One region of the Streptomyces sp. NPDC058671 genome, then DNA from elsewhere that is predicted to be linked to it. Evidence: riboswitches for the same ligand, from Rfam matches in the RefSeq annotation. Region 1 holds a riboswitch; each other region holds the start of a gene.
The links. A riboswitch is a leader RNA that binds a small molecule or an ion and turns the genes downstream of it on or off. The one in region 1 is predicted to bind cobalamin.
Positions count from the first base shown of each region.

Region 2: another riboswitch for cobalamin. It lies ahead of ACFWV2_RS17160 (energy-coupling factor ABC transporter permease); the one in region 1 lies ahead of cobN (cobaltochelatase subunit CobN).
Region 3: another riboswitch for cobalamin. It lies ahead of ACFWV2_RS11855 (ribonucleoside-diphosphate reductase subunit alpha); the one in region 1 lies ahead of cobN (cobaltochelatase subunit CobN).
Region 4: another riboswitch for cobalamin. It lies ahead of ACFWV2_RS26980 (cobalamin biosynthesis protein); the one in region 1 lies ahead of cobN (cobaltochelatase subunit CobN).

Region 1 is NZ_JBHXSA010000001.1:260,278-264,560, forward strand. Features, by position in the region: gene ACFWV2_RS01135 (precorrin-8X methylmutase) at 1-488, opposite strand, end outside; gene ACFWV2_RS01140 (cobalamin biosynthesis protein CobG) at 485-1,840, opposite strand; cobalamin riboswitch at 1,919-2,068, shown strand; gene cobN (cobaltochelatase subunit CobN) at 2,146-4,283, shown strand, end outside.
Region 2 is NZ_JBHXSA010000012.1:80,477-84,759, forward strand. Features, by position in the region: gene ACFWV2_RS17145 (ATP-binding cassette domain-containing protein) at 1-90, opposite strand, end outside; gene cbiQ (cobalt ECF transporter T component CbiQ) at 96-845, opposite strand; gene ACFWV2_RS17155 (energy-coupling factor ABC transporter substrate-binding protein) at 852-1,595, opposite strand; gene ACFWV2_RS17160 (energy-coupling factor ABC transporter permease) at 1,592-2,290, opposite strand; cobalamin riboswitch at 2,319-2,555, opposite strand; gene ACFWV2_RS17165 (PTS-dependent dihydroxyacetone kinase phosphotransferase subunit DhaM) at 2,593-3,033, opposite strand; gene dhaL (dihydroxyacetone kinase subunit DhaL) at 3,030-3,650, opposite strand; gene dhaK (dihydroxyacetone kinase subunit DhaK) at 3,677-4,283, opposite strand, start outside.
Region 3 is NZ_JBHXSA010000007.1:265,322-269,604, reverse strand. Features, by position in the region: gene ACFWV2_RS11855 (ribonucleoside-diphosphate reductase subunit alpha) at 1-1,675, opposite strand, end outside; cobalamin riboswitch at 1,808-1,947, opposite strand; gene ACFWV2_RS11850 (GNAT family N-acetyltransferase) at 1,996-2,496, opposite strand; gene mctP (monocarboxylate uptake permease MctP) at 2,597-4,222, opposite strand; gene ACFWV2_RS11840 (DUF3311 domain-containing protein) at 4,219-4,283, opposite strand, start outside.
Region 4 is NZ_JBHXSA010000025.1:71,339-75,621, forward strand. Features, by position in the region: gene ACFWV2_RS26975 (cobyric acid synthase) at 1-915, opposite strand, end outside; gene ACFWV2_RS26980 (cobalamin biosynthesis protein) at 912-1,886, opposite strand; cobalamin riboswitch at 1,920-2,052, opposite strand; gene ACFWV2_RS26985 (hypothetical protein) at 2,174-2,395, opposite strand; gene ACFWV2_RS26990 (anion permease) at 2,408-3,676, opposite strand; gene ACFWV2_RS26995 (alpha/beta hydrolase) at 4,080-4,283, shown strand, end outside.

The sequences.
Region 1 (4,283 bases):
ACGGCGGCGGGCTTCCCCGCGCCCTCGGCGATCATCTGCAGGAGGTGGAAGAGGGCGGTGGGCGCGTTGCCGATGGCGACGACGGAGCCTTCGAGGCGGTCCCGCCACAGTTCGAGGGCGGCGGCGGAGCGGGTGGTGCCGAGCTCGGCGGCCAGGTCCGGCACGGACGGGTCCGAGAGCGTGCAGACCACCTCGTTGTCGGCGGGCAGCCGCCTGCGGGTGACGCCGCTCGCGACCATCTGGGCGTCGCACAGGATCGGCGCGCCGGCCCGGAGGGCGGCGCGGGCGCTGGCGACCACGCCGGGGGAGTAGGCGATGTCCCGCACGAGGTCGGTCATGCCGCAGGCATGGATCATCCGGACCGCCACCTGGGCGACGTCGGCGGGCAGGCCCGCGAGATCCGCCTCGGCGCGGATCGTGGCAAAGGACCGGCGGTAGATCTCCGCCCCGTCCTTCTCGTAGTCGAACATGGTGTCGCTCTCGCTCATCTCGTGTGGGACGTGGGGGGCGTGTGGTCGACAGGGGTACGGGCCGCTCCGACCGCTGCGGGCAGGGAGGCGCGGGGGGTGGGGACGCCGTCCACCCGGTAGGTGTCGTCGCCGGTGGCGAGGACCTCGATCCAGTCGCCGTACGGGTGTCCGCAGCCGCGTGCGCATCCGGAGAAGTGCACGGGCACCGGCCCCGCGGGCACGGCGCGGGCGTCCGCCCGTACGTCGGCGAGGGACTTGGCGCACCCGTGCCGGCCGGTACAGACGGTGACCCCGGCGCCGGGGTCGTCGGACCGGGTGATCAGCCCGTACGCCGCGAGGCGGGCGAGCCGGTCGGCGGGTCCGTCGACGGCCGACCCGGTGCGGGCCGCTTCCGCCGGCCTGGTGGGGCCCGCTTCCGCCGCCCCGGTGGGGCCGGCTTCCGCAGGGCCCGTGGGGCCGACGACGACCGCGCCGCGCCAAGGCGTCAGCCGCACCTCGTCGGCCGGCAGCAGGGCCCGTAGCTGAGCGGCGGTCAGCCGGCCGAGCGGCGCGAGGACGTACAGCGCGTCGGCGCCGAGCACCCCGGGTGCCGGCGGCCGGGACACGGGCAGCGGTGGTGCGGGTACGGGTACGGGTTCGGCCGCGATCCCGGCGGCGGCCAGGGCGCGGGCCCAGTCCGGCACGTGCGCGTCGGGCAGTTCGCGGGGTCGCCAGGCCCCGTTCCCGGCCGCCTCGGCCGCGTCGAGGAACGCGAGGGCGGTGGCGAGGGCGGCGCGGACGGCGTCGGCGGCGGCGAGCCGGAAGACCTGCGGCCCCAGGTGCAGCAGGACGGATCCGCCCTCGTCTGCGACCAAGCTCACATCCCCGCCGAGCGGGGCCACGTCGCCGCGACCGTCGTCCAGGACGAACAGGAACCGTCCCGAGAGGGACGCCGCCCGGGGCTCGGCGCACAGTGCGGCGTCCAGTCCGCGCGCCCACAACTGCACGTCCGCGTAGCCGAGTCCGTCGAGTCCCGCGGTGGGCGAGGCGACGATGTTGCGGACGCGCTCGTGGGTGGGGGAGGGCAGCAGGCCCGCGTCCGCGAGGAGCGCCGCGAGCGCCGCCCCGCAGTCGTCCGCGAGGCCCCGCAGCTCCGCGTTGCCGCGCGAGGTGATGCTGATCCGGCCGTCGCCCAGGGTCTCCGCCGCGGTCGCGAGCGTCGTGACCTGATGAGCCGTCAGGAAACCTGCGGGAAGCCGCAGTCGGGCCAGGCGGCCGTCCTCGGCGGGATGCAGGCGCAGCGCCCCCGGGCAGGCGTCGCCACGGTCCCGTATACGAGCTTCGCCCGGATCGGGCGTCGTGGCTGGGGTGGGCGGCATGGCGGCGAGCATACATACGGGGAACCGGGCGGCCACCGGGTGTGATCAGGTCGACTCGGTGGCCCGTCCCGCCCCTCCACCGCACGATCTAGGATGCAGATCGGCATGGGGTCCCCGGACCCCGGGGAGGAAGCCCGGTGAGACTCCGGCGCGGTCCCGCCACTGTGAGCCGGTCCGGCTGTGCGCAGCGACGCACTTCGGGGACGGTGAGTCAGGAACTCCCTTCCCCGAGGTCTCGGCTTCGCCCGAGCAGGGGAGGCCCCGACCCATACGACCACCCGGGGCGCGGACAACCCCGAGGAAGGCCTGCGCTCGCCATGCTTCTGCTGCTGTCGCACTCCGACACCGACCTGCTCAGCGCCCGCGCGGCGAACGCTGCCTCGGCCGGCGGCCCGGTGGAGTACCGCTTCGCCAACCCCGCCCGTCTCCCCCTCTCCGACCTGCCCGCCCTCCTGGACGGCGTCGACCTCGTCGTCGTCCGGCTCCTCGGCGGTCTGCGTTCCTGGGAGGAGGGGCTGGACGCGGTCCGCGCCGCCGGAAGGCCCGTGGTCGTCCTCAGCGGCGAACAGGCCCCCGACGCACAGCTGATGGAGGCCTCCACCGTCCCCATCGGCGTCGCCACCGAGGCCCACGCCTACCTCGCGCACGGCGGCCCGGGGAACCTGGAGCAGCTGGCCCGCTTCCTCTCGGACACCGTCCTGCTCACCGGCCACGGCTTCGAGGCCCCGGCCGCCGCCCCCACCTGGGGCCCGCTCGACCGGACCGCGCGGAACGAGAGCGGCCCGGCCATCGCCGTGCTCTACTACCGCGCCCACCACATGAGCGGCAACACCGGCTTCATCGGCACCCTGTGCGACGCGATCGAGGACGCCGGCGCGCGGCCGCTCCCGCTGTACGTCGCGTCCCTGCGCGCCCCCGAGCCGGAGCTGCTCGACACCCTCCGTGGCGCCGACGCCATCGTCACGACCGTCCTCGCGGCGGGCGGCACCAAGCCGGCGCAGGCGCAGGCCGGCGGCGACGAGGAGGCCTGGGACGCGGGGGCGCTCGCCGCGCTCGACGTGCCGATCCTCCAGGCGCTGTGCCTGACCGGTTCGCGGTCCGCGTGGGAGGAGAACGACGAGGGCCTCTCGCCGCTGGACGCCGCCAGCCAGGTCGCCGTGCCCGAGTTCGACGGCCGCCTGATCACCGTCCCGTTCTCCTTCAAGGAGATCGACGAGGACGGTCTGCCCGCGTACGTGGCCGACGCCGAACGCGCCGCCCGCGTCGCCGGGATCGCCGTCCGGCACGCCCGGCTCCGGCACATCCCGAACGCCGGGAAGAAGCTGGCCCTCGTCCTCTCCGCGTACCCGACGAAGCACTCCCGCATCGGCAACGCCGTCGGCCTCGACACCCCCGCCTCCGCCGTCTCCCTCCTGCGCCGACTGATCGCCGAGGGGTACGACTTCGGGCCCGCCGAGGAGCTTCCCGGCCTCGTCTCCGGCGACGGCGACGAGCTCATCTACGCCCTGATCGAGGCCGGCGGCCACGACCAGGACTGGCTGACGGAGGAGCAGCTCGCCCGCAACCCGGTCCGCATCCCGGCCGCCGACTACAAGCGCTGGTACGCGACGCTCCCCGAGGAGCTGCGGACGCACGTCGAGGAGCACTGGGGCCCGCCGCCCGGCGAGATGTTCCTCGACCGCTCCCGCAACCCGGAGGGCGACATCGTCCTGGCGGCGCTGCGGCGCAGGAACCTCCTCATCCTGATCCAGCCGCCGCGCGGCTTCGGCGAGAACCCGATCGCGATCTACCACGACCCCGATCTCCCGCCGTCCCACCACTACCTGGCCGCCTACCGCTGGATCGCCGCCCGCACCGAGGACGGCGGTTTCGGCGCCGACGCCATGGTCCACCTGGGCAAGCACGGCAACCTGGAGTGGCTGCCCGGCAAGAACGCCGGCCTGTCCGCCGCCTGCGGCCCCGACGCGGCCCTCGGCGACATCCCGCTGATCTACCCGTTCCTCGTCAACGACCCGGGCGAGGGCACCCAGGCCAAGCGGCGCGTCCACGCGACCCTCGTCGACCACCTGGTGCCGCCGATGGCCCGCGCCGACTCGTACGGCGACATCGCGCGCCTGGAGCAGCTGCTCGACGAGTACGCGCAGATCTCCTCCATGGACCCGGCGAAGCTGCCCGCGATCCGCGCCCAGATCTGGACGCTGATCCAGGCCGCCAAGCTCGACCACGACCTCGGCCTCCAGGAGCGCCCGGAGGACGACGGCTTCGACGACTTCCTGCTGCACGTCGACGGCTGGCTGTGCGAGGTCAAGGACGCCCAGATCCGCGACGGTCTGCACGTCCTCGGCGGCGCCCCGGAGGGTGAGGGCCGCGTCAACCTGGTCCTCTCCATCCTGCGCGCCCGCCAGATCTGGGGCGGTACGCAGGCGCTCCCGGGCCTGCGCGAGGCGCTCGGCCT
Region 2 (4,283 bases), on a different contig from region 1:
CGGCCCCTCCTCGTAGGCGAAGCCCGCGTTCACCAGCTCCACCACGGGAGCCGCAAGGGAGGCGGGCGGCGAAGGCGGCGGAGGCGTCACGGACGTCACGGCAGGAGCCTTTCCAGTACGAGGGTGAGGGCGACGAGCCCCGCGAGCAGCGCGCCCGTGGCGGCGAGGAACCGGCGCGACAGCACGCACCCGGGCACCAGCACCCGCAGCGTCCCGTCGTACCCCCGCCCGGCGAGCCCCGACTGCAGGCGCTGCGCCCGGTCGAAGGCCCGGACGAACGTCGTCGCGCCGAGACCGGCGAGCGAGCGCCAGGCCGCGGCCCGGGTGGTGTGCCCGAGCCGGGCGGCCTGGGCCTGCCGGATCCTGGACAGCGAGTCGAGCAGCAGGAAGATGATCCGGTACATCACGAGCGCCACGTCCACCACGGGCGCCGGCACCCCCGCCCGGACGAGCCGGGGCAGGACGTCCGAGACCGGGGTGGTGAAGGCGAACAGCAGCACCCCGAGCGAAGCCGCCGCGGTCCGCAGGAGCAGTTCGACCGCCTGGACCGGACCTCCCGGGGCGAACGCGACGACCCCGCGGGCGCCGCCCACCTCGAAGAGCAGCGGAACGGCACCCGTGACGCAGAAGCCGAGCGGGACGCGGAACGCCTGCCAAAGGGCCCTGCCCGGCACACCGGCCGGCCCGAGCAGCACCCCGAGCGTGACCGCGGCCACGAGTACAGCCCCCGGCCACGGCGGCAGACAGACCGCGCACAGGGTCAGACCGAAGCCGAGGAGCGCCTTCTCGGCGGGATGACGGCGGCGCCAGCGACTGCTGTGCGCCGCCGCGTCGATCGGCAGCATCGGCGGCTACGCGTCCCGCCCGTCGGCCGGAACCCCCGGGCCGCCCTGCTCCCGGGCTCCGGACGCCACGACCGCACCGTCGACGGGGCCCCCGGCAGCCCCGGATGCCCCAGGGATCTCAGGGATGCCGGCGGCCCCGGAAACCCCGGCGGCCCCGGAAACCCCGGCGGGCGCGGAGGCCCTGGCAGCCTCCGATGCCCCAGCGGGCTCAGCGGGCTCAGCGGCCCCAGCGGCCCCAGCGGCCCCAGCGGCCCCAGCGGCCCCAGCGGCCCCAGCGGGCCCGGAGGCCCCAGCGACCCCGTGGGCCTCAGCAGGCCTGGCGGCCTCAGCGGCCCCGGCAGGCCCGGCGACCCCCGATGCTTCAGCGGCCCCGGCGGCTCCAGCAGGCCCGACGACCCCCGATGCCTCAGCAGCAGCCCCGGCGGCCCCGTCCACTGCGGCCGCGCCGGCCCGCGCGGCGCCCTGCCTGCGCCCTCGCCGCAGACCGAAGTAGTACGCGAGGACCCCGGCGCCCAGCGCCGCCTGGAGCGAGAACAGCGCGGACTCGACCTCCCCGGACGGCGGCTCGTACAGCGGCGTGAACCACGGCTCGTAGTCCGGCCGGAGCTCCGTGATCGCGGTCTCCGCCTCCGCGTCCGCCCCGGTGAACGGTTCCTCCTTGTGGTCCCCGAGCCCCAGCGCGAGCGGCAGTACCGCGAGCGCCGCGACGACGAGCAGCAACAGGGCGTTGATCTTCGCGTTCCGGCTCATCGCGCGGCCGCCTCCTCGCGTCGCTCCGCCGTCCGCCCGGCGAGGACGCCGAGCCGGATCAGATCGCCCTTGCTGGACTGCGTGAGCAGCCGCATCACGAGCACGGTCAGCAGGCCCTCGCTCACGGCCAGCGGAATCTGCGTCACCGCGAAGATCCCGCCGAACTTGGCGAGCGCGCCGGCCACGCCGCTGCCCGGGTCCGGGAAGGCGAGCGCCAGCTGCACACTGGTCACGCAGTACGTCGACAGGTCGGCGACGAACGCGCCGAAGAAGACGGCGACCATCAGCGGCGTACCGGACCGGCGCAGCAGCCGGTACGTGCCGTAACCCGCCCAGGGGCCGACGATCGCCATCGAGAAGACGTTCGCGCCGAGCGTGGTGAGCCCTCCGTGGGCGAGCAGCAGGGCCTGGAAGAGCAGGGTGATCGTCCCCAGGACCGCCATGATCGGCGGCCGGAACAGGATCGCGCCCAGACCCGTCCCGGTCGGATGCGAACAACTACCGGTCACGGACGGCAGCTTGAGAGCCGAGAGGACGAAGGTGAAGGCGCCGGCGGCGCCGAGCAGAAGAGTGGACTCGGGGTTGGACCGTACCTCGCGGGTCAGCGCGCGGACCCCGTGGACGATGAACGGTGCGGACGCGACGCCCCAGGCGGCCGCGTGCACAGGGGGTAGGTACCCCTCGGCTATATGCATGGTTGGGAGACCCTCTCCAGCACCTCGTGGATGGACAACGCACCCTGGCCGGTCTCCTGGCTGACGGTCATACGCCCGGACTCCGCCTTCCCACACCACGGCGGTCTCCCGTCGCGGTCCAGTGGCTTCCCCGAGGGTGACATCCCGCGGGGGTGGAGCCGGACCTCCCGATCACAGTGGCGAGGGCCGCACCGGTACTGCACCGGTTTCCCGTACACCAAGGCCCTGCGACACTAGTGCGTTGACCAGGTACATCACAACACGGTCGCCACCCGGTGCGGCTTCTCGCTCACACAGCGCTGTCACTCCTTGCGGTAGGCGTACGCCTCCGACGCCGCCGCCACCACCGCGTCGAGGTCCGCTCCCGCGCTCGCCGTGACCAGCGCGGCGACCGCGCCCTCGACGAACGGCGCGTCCACCAGACGGGAGCTCTCGGGAAGCTCGTCGCCCTCGGCGAGCAACGCCTTCACGGTGAGCACCGCGCTCCCCAGGTCGACCATGATCGCCACGCCGGCGCCCCGGTCCGCGGCCTTCGCCGCCTCGCAGATCAGCTCGGAACTCGTCCCCAGACCACCGTCCGGAGTCCCGCCGGCGGGGACGATCGGCGCCAGGTCGCCGCCACCGGACAACCCCCTGGCGAGCTCGGCCACGGCTGTCGCGACGGCGGCACTGTGCGAGACGAGCACGATGCCGACCCGCACGGAACCGTCGCGGACCGGCGCGCCCCGGCTCGCGGCGCTCATGACGCCCCCTCCGCACGCGCGGTGTCGTCCAACGCGGCGAACAGCAGCGCGGACGAGGTCGCCCCCGGATCCTGATGCCCCACCGACCGCTCGCCCAGATAGCTGGCCCTGCCCTTGCGCGCCCGCAGCGGTACGGTCGCGAGGGCGCCCTCCTCGGCTGCGGCACGGCCGTCCCCGAACGACTCCCGCAGGCCCTCCACGGCCGGGAGGAGCGCGTCCAGCATCGTCTTGTCGCCCGCCTGCGCGCCGCCCAGCTGCGACACGGCCGTCACGCCGGAGCCGAGCGCCTCCGCCAACCGCGCCCGGGTGACCCGCTCGTCGTCGCCGAGGGTCTTGCCGGTACGACGCAACAGCGTGCCGTACAGCGGTCCCGACGCGCCGCCCACGGTGGAGATCAGCTGCCGTCCCGCGACGGTCAGCACCGCGCCCGGCGTCGCCGGCGCCTCCTCGGCCAGGGTCTCGGTGACGGCGGCGAACCCCCGCCTCAGATTGGCCCCGTGGTCGGCGTCGCCGATGGCCGAGTCGAGCTCGGTGAGCCGGTCCGCCTCACGGTCGACGGCCTCGGCCACCGCGGTCAGCCAGCGCACCAGGAAGTCCGCGCCGAAGGTCTCTGTCATGCCGGTCCCCTCTCCCATCCCTCGTCTCACCGACCCCAGCGCAGCGCGGGCGTCTGCACGGGAGCGTCCCAGAGGCGGAGGAGTTCCTCGTCCACCTCGCACAGCGTCACCGAACAGCCGGCCATGTCGAGCGAGGTCACGTAGTTCCCGACGAGGGTACGGACCACCGGCACGCGGCGCTCGCCCAGGACGCGCTGCACCTCGGCGTTGAAGCCGTACAGCTCCAGGAGGGGAGTCGCGCCCATGCCGTTGACCAGCGCGATCACCGGCCCGGACGGGCGGAGGTCCTCGACGACGGCGTCGACGGCGAAGTCCGCGATCTCCCGGGAGGTCATCATGGGCCGCCGCTCACGGCCCGGCTCGCCGTGGATGCCGATGCCCAACTCCAGTTCCCCGGCCGGCAGGTCGAAGGTGGGGCTGCCCTTGGCGGGGGTGGTGCACGCCCCCAGGGCCACGCCGAAGGACCGGCAGCGCGCGTTGACCAGGCGGGCGATCGCCTCCACCCGTTCGAGGGGCGCGCCCTCCTCGGCGGCGGCGCCCGCGATCTTCTCCACGAAGAGCGTGCCGCCGGTGCCGCGCCGCCCCGCCGTGTACAGACTGTCCGTCACGGCGACGTCGTCGTCGACGAGGACC
Region 3 (4,283 bases), on a different contig from region 1:
CGTTGCGCTCGGCGAGGTCGGTGGAGGCCTCGTACGCGGCGAGCAGGATCCGCTCGGCGATCCGGGTGGAGAGCGCGCGTGCCTCGGCGGAGTCGAACGGCAGCTTCAGCTGGAAGAAGACGTCCTGGAGGCCCATCGCGCCCAGGCCCACCGGCCGCCAGCGGGCGTTGGAGCGGCCCGCCTGCTCGGTCGGGTAGAAGTTGATGTCGACGACGCGGTCGAGGAAGGTGACGGCCGTGCGGACGGTGGCGTCGAGGCGCTCCCAGTCGATGTCCTGTGCGGTGCTGTCCACGAACGCGCCGAGGTTGACCGAGCCCAGGTTGCAGACGGCCGTCTCGCCGTCGTCGGTGACCTCCAGGATCTCCGTGCAGAGGTTCGAGGAGTGGACGGTGTGGCCGGGCTCGGCGGTCTGGTTGGCCGTACGGTTGGAGGCGTCCTTGAAGGTCATCCAGCCGTTGCCGGTCTGGGCCAGGGTCCGCATCATCCGGCCGTACAGGTCGCGGGCCGGCATCGTCTTGCGGGCCAGGCCCGCCGCCTCGGCCGCGCGGTAGGCGGCGTCGAACTCCTCGCCCCACAGGTCGACCAGCTCGGGCACGTCAGCGGGGGAGAACAGCGACCAGTCGGCGTCGGCGTTGACGCGGCGCATGAACTCGTCCGGGATCCAGTGCGCCAGGTTCAGGTTGTGCGTGCGGCGCTGGTCCTCGCCCGTGTTGTCGCGGAGTTCCAGGAACTCCTCGATGTCCGCGTGCCAGGTCTCCAGGTAGACGGCCGCGGCGCCCTTGCGGCGGCCGCCCTGGTTCACGGCGGCGACGGAGGCGTCGAGGGTCTTCAGGAACGGCACGATGCCGTTGGAGTGCCCGTTGGTGCCCCGGATCAGCGAACCGCGGGCCCGGATGCGGGAGTACGAGAGGCCGATGCCGCCCGCGTGCTTCGAGAGGCGCGCCACCTGGTGGTAGCGGTCGTAGATGGAGTCCAGCTCGTCCAGCGGGGAGTCGAGCAGGTAGCAGGAGGACATCTGCGGGTGGCGGGTGCCGGAGTTGAAGAGCGTGGGGGAGGACGGCAGGTAGTCCAGGCGGCTCATCAGGCCGTACAGCGCGGTGACCTCGTCCAGGGCCCGGGTGCTGTCGTCCTCGGCGAGACCGCAGGCGACGCGCAGCATGAAGTGCTGCGGGGTCTCGACGACCTGGCGGGTGATCGGGTGGCGCAGGAGGTAGCGCGAGTAGAGGGTGCGCAGGCCGAAGTAGCCGAAGCGGTCGTCGGCGGCCTGGTCGATCGTCGCGTCCAGGCGGGCCGCGTGCTGGGCGACGAACTCGGCGGTGCGGTCGGCGATCAGGCCCTCGCGGTGACCGACGGCGACGGAGGCGGAGAAGGAGAAGGCGCCCTGGCCGGCCGCCTCGTCGGCGATGGTGACGGTGAGGAGCCGGGCGGCGAGCCGGGAGTAGGCCGGGTCCTCCGCGATCAGGCCCGCGGCCGCCTCGGTGGCCAGCTCGCGCAGCTCCGCCTCGTCCGACGTGGCGCTGCGGCCGCGGAGCGCGGCGGCGGCGACCTTGCCGGGGTCGGTGTCGGGGAGATCGGCGGTGAGGTCGGTCAGGGTCCGCAGCAGCACGGTCCCGGGGCCGTCGCTCTCGACCGCGGAAGCCTCGGCGGACGCCGGATCGGCGGGCGCGATGGTCACGTGGGGGCTCTCCCTCGCTCGGCTCGGGGCCGCGGCGGGGGAAGGCGGGCACGCGGGCGTCCGTAACGCCGGACGCGACGCTTCCACCGGCCCACTCCGCGAGGCCCGGACGTCAGTGGCACCCGGAACGGACGGACCGGGTGCGCTGCCGGCAGGTCCTCGGACTCACCTCGTACGAATGTGATGTATCCGTACGAAGCACACCGTTGCGGGACAGTTCCGGATTCGCGCCGGATTCCCCTGCGTCGACAGCGAGCACGAGCATACATGTGGGGGGCTCCGCTGATCGCACCCCCCACATGTTGTGTCGCCGCCCGGCTTCAGAACTCCAGGGCGTAGGTGAGCAGCAGAAGGCCGGGGGTCGGTTCCCAGTCCCGGTGGGGGGTGCGGACGAAGCCCAGGCGCTCGTAGATCCGGTGCGCGGAGCGCATCCTCACGTCCGTGGAGAGCACGATCCGCTCGCTCCCCGGCAGGGCCCGGGCGCGGTCGACGCAGGCCCGTACGAGGGCCTCTCCGACGCCCCGGCCGCGGGCCTCACGGGCGACGGCGAGCATCCGGAACTCGGCCTCGCCCGTCACCGCGATGTCCGCCCAGCGGGTGTCGCCGGTGGCGAAGGTCACCCCGCCGAGGAGCGTCCCCTCGGCGTCCTCGGCGACGAGCACCTCGCTCTCGCGCGCCCGCCGCGCGGTGTCCCGCAGGATCTCCAGGTAGAAGTCCTCCGCCCCGTGCTGCAGCAGCCCGTCGTTCAGGTAGGTGCCGGCGGTGAGCTCTCCGAGCGCCTCGTACTCCTCGGGCCGTACCGCCCTGATGGTGAAGTCCATGGGGGAAGTGTGCCTTCCCGGGGACGCGAAGGGGCCCGGGATTCCTGGTGGAGATCCCGGGCCCCTTCGCGTGCGGCCGTGCGGGGGCCGATGTGTGGGGTCAGCGCGTCTCGGCGGCGAGTTTCGGCATGTCGGTCTGCACGCCGGTGTCACCGGCGTCGGCCGTGTAGTCCGAGGGGGAGGTCTCGTCGATGCCCTCGGGGGCCTTGACGGCCTTGAGGACGAAGGTGAGGACGACCGTGACGAGGAGGTTGAGGACGAAGGCGGTGAGACCGATGTAGCCGATCTCGCCGATCCCCGGGATCTCGGCGGAGGAGCCGCCGAAGTGCTTCTGGGTCGGGCTGGCGACCCCGTACGCGGCGACCGTGCCGTAGAGCATGCCGACGGCCCAGCCGGCGAGCAGTGCCCAGCGGTGGAACCAGCGGGTGAAGAGGCCGCCGACGAGGGCCGGGAAGGTCTGAAGGATCCAGATGCCGCCGAGCAGCTGGAAGTTGATCGCGACCGTCTTGTCCATGGTGAGGACGAAGGCGAGGGCGCCGACCTTCACCAGGAGCGAGACGATCTTGGAGACCTTGGTCTCCTGCGCCGGGGTCGCGTCCTTCTTGATGAAGTCCTTGTAGATGTTCCTCGTGAAGAGGTTGGCCGCGGCGATCGACATGATCGCGGCCGGGACGAGCGCGCCGATGCCGATCGCGGCGAACGCGACGCCGGCGAACCAGTCGGGGAACATCGTCTCGAACAGCTGCGGGATGGCGAGCTGCCCGTTCTTCACCTGGATGCCGGCGGCGATCGCCATGAAGCCGAGCAGCGCGAGCAGGCCCAGCATCAGCGAGTACAGCGGCAGGATGGTGGTGTTGCGGCGGATGACCTCACGGCTCCGGGACGACAGCGTCGCCGTGATGGAGTGCGGGTACATGAACAGGGCGAGCGCCGAGCCGAGCGCGAGCGTCGCGTACGTCCACTGGCCGGCCTCGCCGGGGACGAGCGACCCGCGCGGCTTGTCCGTCGCCGGGTTGGTCTGCGCGTACGCCTCGCCGGCCTTGGCGAAGATCTCGTCGAAGCCGCCCAGCTTGATCGGGATGTAGATGATCGCCACCGCGATGACGATGTAGATCAGGGTGTCCTTGACGAAGGCGATGAGCGCGGGCGCCCGCAGGCCCGAGGAGTACGTGTACGCCGCGAGGACACCGAACGCGATGAGCAGCGGCAGGTCCTTGATGAACCAGTGGGTGGTCTCGCCGCCGCCGACGCCCATCACGTCCAGGACGGCCTGGATGCCGACGAGCTGGAGCGCGATGTACGGCATGGTGGCGAGGATGCCGGTGACCGCCACCGCGAGGGACAGGCCCTTGGAGCCGTAGCGGCCGCGTACGAAGTCCGAGGTGGTGACGTAGCCGTGCTTGTGCGAGACCGACCACAGGCGCGGCAGGAAGGTGAAGATCAGCGGGTAGACCAGGATCGTGTACGGCACGGCGAAGAAGCCGGCCGCGCCCGCCGCGTAGATGGCCGCCGGGACGGCGACGAAGGTGTACGCGGTGTAGAGGTCGCCGCCGAGCAGGAACCAGGTCACCCAGGTGCCGAACGAGCGGCCGCCCAGGCCCCACTCGTCGAGGCTGTTCTCGTTCTCCGCCCTGCGCCAGCGCGAGGCGAGGAAGCCCATGACCGTGACGGCCAGGAAGAAGAAGATGAAGACGGCGAGTGCGACGCCGTTCACGCCGTCCTTCATCGCGCGTCACCACCCTTGCGGCCGCGCTGGTCGATCTGCCACAGCTTGTAGGCGACCATGG
Region 4 (4,283 bases), on a different contig from region 1:
GACGACGAGGTCCGCGTCGACGAGTTCCTCGGGCCGGTCGACGAACCGGACGACCACGCCGGGCTCGGCCGCCAGCGCGTCGACGTCCGTGAAGTTGGACATCAGCGGTACGGCGCAGACGGCGACCCGCAGGACGTCCGCGCCGACCGGCGGCGCCACGACGGACTCGCGGACGGTGCCGCGCAGCGACACCCGGAGGCCGTCCTCCTCGTCGATGCCGAGCCCGTGCGCGTACGGCAGGACGCCGAAGGTCCGGCGCCCGGTCAGCCCGTGCAGCATGTCGAGCCCCGGTTCGAGCAGGGTCACGTCACCCCGGAACTTGTTCACGAGGTACCCGGCGACGAGCGACTGGTCCTCGGGGCTCAGCAGCGCCGTCGTGCCGAAGAACTGGGCGAAGACGCCGCCCCTGTCGATGTCCCCGACCACGACCACGGGCAGCCGCGCGGCTCGCGCGATGCCCATGTTGACGATGTCCGTGCGCCGCAGGTTGATCTCGGCCGGGCTGCCCGCGCCCTCGCAGATCACGGCGTCGTACATGCCCCGGAGTTCCTCCAGGCACGCCATCACCGGCTCGAACAGTTCCTTCTGCCGTCCCCCGTGGTAGCCCTTCGCGCTCAGTTCCCCCACCGGTTTGCCCATCAGGACGACCTGGCTGGACCGGTCGCTGCCGGGCTTGAGCAGCACCGGGTTCATCAGCGCGGTCGGCTCGACGCGGGCGGCCTGCGCCTGCATGGCCTGGGCCCGCCCGATCTCGGCGCCCTCACGGGTCACGAAGGAGTTGAGGGACATGTTCTGTCCCTTGAACGGCGCCACCTTCAGGCCCTCGCGGACCAGCCAGCGGCAGATGCCGGCCGTCACGACGCTCTTGCCGGCGTCGGACGTGGTCCCGGCGACGAGCAGCCCCCCACCCCTCATGCGTTCCTCCGCTTCAGCGCGCTCACGATCAGCCGGCCGCCCGCGCAGGCGGCCAGGGTCAGTGCGGTGACCCGGCGGGACAGCCGGACCGCCCGGTCGATGTCGGCGACCTCGACGGGCCGCCCGTCCCCGTTGAGCACCGGCCGGTGTTCGACCCGGCCGGCGTACGAGAGGGTCCCCCCGAGCCGTACGCCGAGCGCGCCCGCGAAGGACGCCTCCACGGGACCGGCGTTGGGGCTGGGGTGCTGCGAGGCGTCCGCCCGCCAGGCCCGGACGGCCCCGCGCGGGTTCCCGCCGGCGACGGCGGTGAGCGCGGCCGTCAGCCGGGCCCCGGGCCAGCCGGCGACGTCGTCGAGCCGGGCCGAGGCCCAGCCGAAGCGGCGGTGGCGGGGGGACTTGTGGCCGACCATCGCGTCCAGGGTGTTGACGGCCCGGAAGCCGAGCAGGCCGGGCACGCCCGCGACCGCGCCCCAGAAGAGGGCGCCGACCACGGCGTCGGAGGTGTTCTCGGCGACCGATTCGACGACCGCGCGGGCCATCGCCGGTCCGTCGAGGGACTGCGGGTCGCGTCCGCACAGGTGCGGCAGCCGTTCCCGGGCCACCTCCAGGTCCCCCGCGGCGAGCGCCCCGCCGATCGCGCGGGCCTCCCGCCCCAGGGTCGTACCGCCGACGACGGCCCAGACGGAGGCGGCGGTCAGCGCCACGGCGGCGGCCGGCCGGTTGCGTACGGCCCGTGCGGCGAGCGCGCCCAGGGCGGCGGTGGAGCCGACGCAGACGGCGGTGTGCAGGGCGCCCCAGCCCCGGTGGTCGTGGTGGAGGCGCTGCTCGACCGCGGCGGCCGCCCGGCCGAACGCGGCGACGGGGTGCCCACGGCGGGGGTCTCCGACGAGCAGGTCGACGGCGAGACCGGCGGCCGCTCCGTAGGCGAATCGGTCCGGGGAGAGGCGGCTGGTTCTTCTGCGGCCGGGCATGGCGCGTGTCCTCACTCAGGGTCCGCGCCCTGGATCGACGTGACCGGCGGCGAGAGTTCCTGACTCCCGGACCCCTCGGATCCGGTCACAGTGGCGGGACCGCGCCGGATTCGCACCGGACTTCCTCTGCTGCCGCCGTAATGGCCTCGGCAGTCCACCACGCCCCGAGAACAGCCGTCAACTCACCTTGACCTGCACCGCGTCACTGTGCGAAGCGCCACAGACACGACGGCAGGGCGGCCCGTACCCGAAGGTACGGACCGCCCGGCCGGTGTCCTGCGAGACCGTCAGACGACGATGAGGTAGATGCCGTACGCGACGGCCGTGAGGCACAGGGCGAAGCAGGCGTAGGCGCCGGTGCGGGCCAGGGCGGCGGAGCCTCCCTGGGCGGCGGCCTGCTCCTGCTTGGAGAGGCCGATGATGCCGAGGGTGAAGAGGCCCACGAGGGCGACGGTCGCCGCGAGGCTGACTCCGAAGACGGAGCCGAGGGCTGCCCAGTCGATCTTCATGTCGTTCGTTCCTTAGACCGTTGCGGCGGGGGCCGGGGGAGCGGCCGGGTCGGTGGGAGCCGGCGCGGGGATGGTGGTCTTGAGGTCCTCGTCCGCGACGGCGGCGACGGAACCGGCCGGCGGCGGCGGGGTGACGGCCGCCATGGCGGTGGTCACCACACCCGCGGGCTCGGCGTCGAGGTCGTCGGCGGTGACGTTGTGGTGGTCGACCGGCTTGCGGCGGGACAGCGACCAGATGACGGCCGATCCGCCCACCAGCAGGACCGCGACGGCGGCGATGCCCCAGGGGCCCTGCTTGGTGAGGAACTCGGCACCGGCGCCGACCAGGCCCGCGGCGGGCAGGGTCAGACCCCAGGCGACGAACATCCGGGTCGCGGTCGACCAGCGGACGACCCCGCCCTTGCGGCCGAGACCGGCGCCCATCACGGCACCCGAGCAGGACTGGGTGGTGGAGAGGGAGAAGCCGAGGTGCGAGGAGGCCAGGATGACCGTGGCGGCGCTGGTCTGGGCGGCGAAGCCCTGCTGCGGCTGGAGGTCGGTGAGGCCCTTGCCCATGGTGCGGATGATGCGCCAGCCGCCGAGGTAGGTGCCGAGGGCGATCGCGACGCCGGCGGAGACGATGACCCAGAGGGGCGGGTTGGAGCCGGGGGCGACGACGCCCTGGGTGACCAGGGCCAGGGTGATGATGCCCATCGTCTTCTGGGCGTCGTTGGTGCCGTGGGCGAGGGAGACGAGACCCGCGGAGGCGATCTGGCCGACCCGGTAGCCCTTGGCGGTGTGCTTCTCGTCGGTCTTGGCGCCGATCTTGTACGTCAGCCGGGTGGCCAGCATCGCGGCGAGACCGGCGACGAGCGGCGCGGCGATGGCCGGGATGAGGACCTTGGTGACGATGGTCGGGCCGTTGACCGCGGACCAGCCGGCCGACATGACCGCGGCGCCGATGAGGCCGCCGAAGAGCGCGTGGGAGGAGCTGGACGGCAGGCCGAGGAGCCAGGTCAGCAGGTTCCACAGGATGGCGCCCACGAGCGCCGCGAAGATCACTTCTGTACGAATGCCCTCTTCGTTGATGATCCCGCCGGAGATCGTCTTGGCGACCTCCACGGACAGGAACGCGCCGACGAGGTTCAGCACGGCGGACATGGCCACCGCCGTCTTCGGTTTGAGAGCACCGGTCGAGATGGTCGTGGCCATCGCGTTCGCGGTGTCGTGGAAACCGTTCGTGAAATCGAACACGAGAGCTGTCACGACCACAATGGCGAGCAGCAGCGTGATGTGTTCCATTTACCCAGGCAATCGTTTGACGTCAGTGGCTAGCCGAACGTAGGCAACCTGAGTGAACGGAAGGTGAACTGGGTCAGGCGTTGTGGTGTCCCGATCCGGTGTCAAGGGATTCCGCTTACGGTCCGGGCGCGCGAACCGTCCACGATGCGGGCACCCGCAACCCCGGGTAATCCCGGCTTTCACCAGGCATAGGCGACCTGCCCCGGTTCCTCCCCCGCCACCCGGTTCCGCTCCCTGGACCGCGCCACCCGACCGGGCGACCCCGCGAAGGAGACCCATGTCACTCCCCGGAGTGGCCCGGAGGGGTCGCGTCACTCAGCGCAGTGGCCGGAAATGAACCCCGCCTCCCCCCACACGGGTCCGTCCGGTGGCACCTCGCGGCCTCCCTGCCGAGACTGGGGGCGTGCGCCCGGCTACAGCGACGGCAGCGGCCGTCACCACCCTGCTCGGTGTCGGCGCGGCCGCGGTCGCGGCCGGCCGGTACGCCAGCGACGTCGCCCTCAAGGCGCCGTCCGGACCTCCCCTGCCCGGGGACCCACGACTCACCGTGCACACCGTCGGCCCCGAGCGGATCACCCTCACCCGCAGCCTGGCCTCGCTGCGCCCC